One region of the Paenibacillus sp. Negev47 genome, then DNA from elsewhere that is predicted to be linked to it. Evidence: a T-box and tRNA genes for the amino acid it is inferred to sense, from the RefSeq annotation. Region 1 holds a T-box; the other holds one or more tRNA genes.
The links. The T-box of region 1 lies ahead of trpS (tryptophan--tRNA ligase). A T-box ahead of a tRNA ligase gene usually reads a tRNA of that ligase, here a tRNA-Trp.

Region 1 (3,392 bases):
TCAAGATTCGGCTTAGCTTTCGTGATCTGTGGCGAATCATTCCACTGGGCCTACTGTCTCCTGTCTTATTTTTTGCCTTTCAAGCCTTTGGACTTGTGTCGTCGAACTCATCGGAGGCGGGAATTATTCAGGCCATGGCCCCTGTATTTACACTCGTTCTCGCTTCGATCTTCTTGAAAGAACGCACATCCACCATGCAGAAGATGTTCCTGCTTCTGTCTGTCGCTGGGGTGGTCTTTATTTTCATGATGCAAGGAAGCGGCGTATCTGTAAGCAACCTGAAGGGCATTGCATTATTGCTGCTATCCACGGTCTGCTTTGCCGGTTATGGTGTGCTTGCGAGACCACTGACCCAGAAGTATAAACCGATGGAATTAACATGGGTCACACTGATGGTTGGCTCTATTGTGTTTAACGCTGCTTCCCTGATCCGACATGCTGCCAGCGGCTCCATGATGGACTATATCCAACCACTTGGAGACGTATCCTATCTCGGTGCACTCGCTTACCTCGCGATCCTCTCCACCATGATCTCCACCCTTCTCGCGAGCTATGCCCTAACCCATCTGGAGGCATCCCAGATGAGCGTATTCAGCAATCTGTCCACACTCATCTCCATCGTAGGCGGAGCTTGGATACTGCATGAGCCGGTTGGTGGCTACCACTATATCGGGGCATTGCTAATCATCGCTGGTGTACTCGGCACCAATATGAGCGGCCGGAAACATAGGCTGGTCAGTGGGATCAAAGCGTGATATAATTCTGGAAATTGTAAATTATTGTTATTCGCGATGATGAAGAGAAGTACACATGTCAGGGTGTCACAGAGAGCCGGCGGTTGGTGGAAGCCGGTGCATCGGATGTGTGGAAATGGGCTTCGGAGTTCCGAGTTGAACAGAGTCTGTATCCTGTACCAGGAAAACAAACTTTCAGTAGGCGAGGCGGCATGTCCAGCCGTTATCCATGGACAGGATATCGATAGGCAAAGGCGCTCGTAAACGCGCTTCTGGTAGATGCCTTAATCCGTATCCCTCAAGTGGGCCGCAACAGAGCGGCCAATGAAGGTGGCACCGCGAGGCATAAGCTTCGTCCTTTATTCTGTTCCCTGCCGGGAACGGGATAAAGGACGAAGCTTTTTTTATTCCAATACCTATATAAGTTAACCAAACATTTACACGAGAACGTAGAGGGCAGAAATAACCTGAAGAAGCGGAGCGTTCGCCTTTATCCCCAGATTTTCACCTTTGTAAAATTGAATCAAAAAATCGGGGGATAACAGCGATCGGAAGGTTGTTCTGTCATCGGAGTGGCAAGTGTAAATAGCCTTTAGTTCAACTTATAAAGATTCAGGCTGAAAGGAGGTGATGGTCGTGGAAGATGGCTGGTGGCGACAGCTCAACGTTGACAAATCACACAACCAAAGGAGAATAAACCATGAACAAAAACAACGATATTATTTTGACAGGGGATCGGACTACCGGACAGCTTCATCTCGGCCATTACGTAGGCAGTCTGCGCAGTCGGGTGCAATTGCAGGAAGAGTACAAAACGTATATTTTACTGGCAGATGTTCAGGCTCTCACCACCCATTATGATCAACCTGGGTTGATTGCGGATAGTGTACATCAAGTCACGTTGGATTACCTGGCCGTAGGCATTAATCCGAACAAGGCTACCCTGTTCATTCAATCCATGATTCCGGAAATTGCGGAATTAACCGTGATCTTCTCAATGTTTGTTACCGTCAATACACTTCGACATAATCCTACCATCAAGAGCGAAGCGCGTGATCGTGGATATACGGATCTATACTACGGATTTCTGGGGTATCCGGTCAGTCAGGCTGCAGATATTGCATTCTGCAAAGCAACCCTTGTTCCGGCAGGAGAAGATCAGATTCCTCATATTGAGACAGCTCGGAAGTTGGTCCGTCGATTCAACGAGCTATACGCTCCCATTCTGCCTGAACCCCGCATTCTGACCGGAGAGCGGCTTGGTGGGCTGGATGGCGTCGGTAAAATGAGCAAAAGCATGGGTAATGCGATCTCATTAAATGCAAGTCCAGCAGATGTAAAAGCCAAATTGACCAAGGCCAAAACGGATCCTGCCCGCATCCATCGTTCTGACCCAGGACATCCGGATATCTGCCCTGTTTTCGCCTATCATCAGCTTTTCCGCAAGGAGAACGCAGACGAAATACATGCCTGTTGCAGCCTAGGGAAGATTGGATGTAAAGATTGTAAACAGATGGCAGGTGAAGCCATCAATGATCTGCTTGCTCCTTTTCGTGAACGACGGAATTATTATGAACAGCGAAATGATCAAGTGAAAGAGATTCTTATCGAAGGGACCCGAAAAGCCAGGAATGCTGCCCGGGAAACGATGCTGGAGGTACGAGAAGCCATGGGCATTCAGTATTTTAAGCTTTAAGTGTCTGTATGAAGGGCTTCAATCACGTTAACACTGCTGAGGACAGTCTATTGGGAAAAGGGGACTCCTCAGCATGAAACGTACACAGCCATCTTTTTTGCAAGCCATGATGTTAATCATGCTATCCGTTGGTCTAATCTGCCACGTTCTGATTATTCCTGCCCTCTTGTCTGCGGCTAAAAGGGATTCCTGGATCTCTGTTCTTTTGTCTACAGGACCCTACCTTGTATTTGCGCTCATGCTTGCCTATGTTTCTCGTTTTCTCCAGCACCAAACGCTGCATGATTGGCTGACTTCCCATCTGGGTAAGCCTCTTGGCTTGCTATTACGGATTGGAAACAGCCTCTTTTTTCTGTCCATCATCTATTTCACTTTACACGATACCACCACCTGGGCAAAAACCAGTTACCTGACGGAAACACCTGTATTGGTTACAAGCATTGCCCTGATGTCTCTCTGTGCCTATGCGGCTTATAAAGGGATACGTTCTCTAGCATTTACAGCAGGATTAATCCTGCCACTTGTGGTGGTGCTTGGCTTCTATGTCGCAATCGTGAATACCCAATACAAGGATTACAGCCGTCTCCTCCCTGTGCTTGAACATGGATGGCATTCCGTTCTTCATGGCATGGTATACAGTCTATCGGGCATGTTTGAACTATTGTTCCTCTGGTACATACAGCCTCACCTGACCAAACGTATACGTGTATGGCAGTACCTGATGCTCGCACTCATTATTGTCGGACTGACCGTCGGCCCACTCATTGGTGCAATTGTGGAATTCAATCCTTATGAGGCTGCCAAAATGCGATATCCCGCTTTTGAAGAATGGCGAATTGCTTCTTTGGGAAAATACATCGCTCAGACCGACTTTTTTTCCATCTATCAATGGCTCGCTGGATCTTTCACTCGAATTAGTCTTGCGATGTATATTGTGGTAGAAATATGGAATATTAAGAGCG
Region 2 (3,392 bases), on a different replicon from region 1:
GAATGATTAAGAATGGCAAAGTTGAACAAAGATCAGTTTATTAAGTTGGTAGCAGAAGTAAAAGGTGGCACACAGAAAGATGCACGTGAAGCAGTAGATGCAGTACTGGAAGCAATCAAACAAGCATTGGTAGCAGGAAATGACGTAGCACTGGTAGGCCACGGAACATATGAACGCCGTGATCGCGCAGCTCGTACAGGACGTAATCCACAAACAGGTGATGCTCTGGAAATCCCAGCTACTACAACTGTAGGTTTCAAAGTGTCTGACAAACTTAAAGATGTTGTAAAAGCCTAAGATAACTTAATTAGCGGCAGGGGAAACCTTGTCGCTTTTTTGCTATATCTTCACCTATTAAAAATTACAGAGAGAATGGTGATACATTGAAATATGTAGTTGATACTAATGTTCTATTAGATAGTTTAGATACACTCAATGATGTTGACGTGGTTATTTTGTCTCACGTACTAAGAGAGCTAGATAAACATAAAGCAAATCGTGAAAAAACAGAGTTAGCATTTCAGGCTCGTAGAGCAACAAGATTCATTAAGGAAAACAGAGATAGATTCACTTTTGACTTGAAGGATTACAAATGGATAGATGAAGATGAAAAAGAGTCTACTTATGTAGATAATATGATTATTCAGGCTTGTATTGAAAATGGTTATGGCATTATCACTGGAGATTACAATCTGGAGCTTAAAGCAGAAGGTTACAACATCCCAGTTATTGCAGATGACAGTAAAAAATCAGGACTGAATGAGTATACTGGTATTAAAGAAGTAGAAGTATTTAGCGATGAAGAGCTTGCTGAAGTATATGAAGATCAAACAAATAAGTATGGACTATTAGAGAATCAGTACTTAATTGTTACTTTCGGTGAAGATGTATATTGTTGCCGCTACCATGAAGGAATGTTGATTGACATTGATTTACCTCCTAAGCGTGTTGTTACAGCTCAAAATGCTCATCAAGCTTGTGCCTTAGACTTGTTGTGGAATAAGAACATTCCTATTAAGATCATTGCAGGAACATATGGATCAGGTAAGACATTCTTAAGCGCTAAAGTAGCACTTGAATTTGTTAAAGGCAACAACAGCCGCAAGCATCACAGTAAGTTAATGATTGTTCGTAACCCTATTGGTTCTGGTGAAGCAATTGGTTTTCTGAAAGGGACAAAAGAAGATAAGACACAAGATTTCTATAAACCAATCATTCAACATTTGAACGGTGGAGAGTTTGAAGCTCAACAAATGGAGACAACAGGCCAGTTGGTTAAAGAGATACCTTATTATATGAAAGGACTTTCTATTAATGATACATTCATCTTGGTTGATGAAGCTGAGGATTTAAGCCTGAAGCTGATCAAGCTGATTGGAACGAGACTTGGAGACAACTCCTGTGTGGTATTCAGTGGAGACTTTAATCAAGCAGAAGACAAGTACCTTCATAATAATGGATTGTACATTGCTATAGAGAAGTTAAAAGGCCATCCACTAGTCGGAATTGTAAGCTTGCAAGAGGATATTCGTTCAGATGCTTCGAAAGTATTTGCGGAATTGTGATTGATTTGACAGACGTTAAATAAAATGATATAATGATTTTACTGTCGAGGGATTGATGCTTGATTGTATGAGATTAGTCCCTCAAATCTCAAACTATGAATTTCATAGAGATTTGACAGGTGTAAAGTAAAATGATATAATAATAAACAGTTAAGAGATGTGCAGGGCTGGTGTAAAGATTAGCATGATGGCTTCCAAACCCATTGGTCAGGGTTCGATTCCTTGGCCCTGTGCCAATAAAAATGTGCTACAAGTGAATAATATAATGGACACAAGCTATTGTATTATTCACTTGTAATATATTTAAATAATGAATGAGAAAAAGGGGATAAAACAATAATGGAAATGTCGATTACACGTGCATTAAATGAGTTGAAATTGCTGGATTCACGAATTACGAGAGCTATTCAACAAGCTAAGTTCATTGCAGTTCAAACAGGTAACAACAAAATTAATGGACATCAGACTGTAGAGGATTTTAATGTTCAAGCACTTTCAGCTTATCAATCAATTGTTCAGTTGATCAAGCGTAGAGATTTCATCAAAGCAGCTATTGTTAAATCCAATGCTGAAACACCTGTTAAAATTGCAGGGAAAGAAATGACTGTTGCAGGAGCGATTGAGCGTAAGACTTCAATTACTTATCAGAACTCACTTTTACAAGTGTTCCGTAGTGGATACAACACAGCTACTAGCAAGGTAGTTTATGATAACGAATCAGTAAAAGAACGTTTGGATAAGCATATTGAAACAATGCTAGGCAAAGAGTCGAAGGGTAAAGAAGATCAAGTAGAAAATTTGTCGAAATCTTTTAATGATCTCAATCAGTCCAAATTGATTGATCCATTGAACCTTTCTGAAAAAATCAAAACGTTGACTGAAGAGATCGAAGATTTCATGAACGAAGTTGACTTTGTGTTGTCCGAATCTAATGTTAAGACAACTATTGAAGTGCCTGAACAGGTGTAAAGTAAAATGAATATAACTTCTGCTTTATCGAAAACTGGTTAACTCTCACACCCACTTAGATAAGGGTTATTATCTAATCAGATACTTCATAGCGATGAGGAAAAAGAAAATACCAAGAAGGTATTCTAAATTTATGAGCCAATTATGGGCAAAAGTGGTTAAAGCTCAAGGACTCAAGACTCAAGCGGTCAAGACTGAAGAATCAAAGCTCTTTATTGTCAAAATTTAAGAGTGAGAAGTTCAGGGCTTATATGTAAGCCCGTTCGATAAAATCCATGATTTAGTTTCATAGGAACTTGTAGATTGTCCTATCGGTTTGTACATGGCTGGTAAGGCAGGAGTGATTGTTATGGTGACCATGGCCTAGTTGGTTAAGGTGCTTGATTGTGAATCAAGATACGTCAGTTCGAGTCTGACTGGTCACATTTTATGGTGTAGTAGTTTAGTGGTAAAACACCTACCGTTGGTGGTAGGAGTCAGAGGTTCAAATCCTTTCTACGCCGAACTTATTGAGCTATACGCTCCGCACGATTGAGTGCAGATTCATACCGTAATTTGTGGATGCATACACACATTCAAAGCTTTGATGGTTGAAGTTGATAGGGTTAGGTATTCCCGTAAGAAAAAATGCAAAACCATCCTATGCGCGATAAGACAAACGGTGCGTTACCTGTCTGCAAATCAGGAGAACGGGGTTCAATTCCCTGATCGCGCTTTACGCCGAATTAGTTTAGTGGTAGAACAGTTGCCTTGTAAGCAACTTACGTGGGTTCGATTCCTGCATTCGGCATTCTAAGCTCCTTTAACTCAGTTGGTTAGAGTTGTAGTCTTATATGCTATCGGTCGCTGGTTCGAGTC

Region 2: it has a tRNA-Trp gene. The T-box ahead of trpS (tryptophan--tRNA ligase) is inferred to sense a tRNA for this amino acid. The anticodon was not compared.

What each region holds. Positions count from the first base shown of each region.
Region 1 covers NZ_CM177754.1:5,873,236-5,876,627, forward strand. The annotation lists gene AC4G47_RS26415 (DMT family transporter) at 1-755, shown strand, start outside; T-box leader at 783-1,097, shown strand; gene trpS (tryptophan--tRNA ligase) at 1,435-2,430, shown strand; gene AC4G47_RS26425 (GerAB/ArcD/ProY family transporter) at 2,504-3,392, shown strand, end outside.
Region 2 covers NZ_JBZFQG010000001.1:66,445-69,836, reverse strand. The annotation lists gene AC4G47_RS30930 (HU family DNA-binding protein) at 13-297, shown strand; gene AC4G47_RS30925 (PhoH family protein) at 384-1,565, shown strand; tRNA gene AC4G47_RS30920 (tRNA-Trp) at 1,727-1,801, shown strand; gene AC4G47_RS30915 (hypothetical protein) at 1,905-2,534, shown strand; tRNA gene AC4G47_RS30910 (tRNA-His) at 2,887-2,959, shown strand; tRNA gene AC4G47_RS30905 (tRNA-Gln) at 2,966-3,037, shown strand; tRNA gene AC4G47_RS30900 (tRNA-Cys) at 3,179-3,249, shown strand; tRNA gene AC4G47_RS30895 (tRNA-Thr) at 3,254-3,324, shown strand; tRNA gene AC4G47_RS30890 (tRNA-Ile) at 3,331-3,392, shown strand, end outside.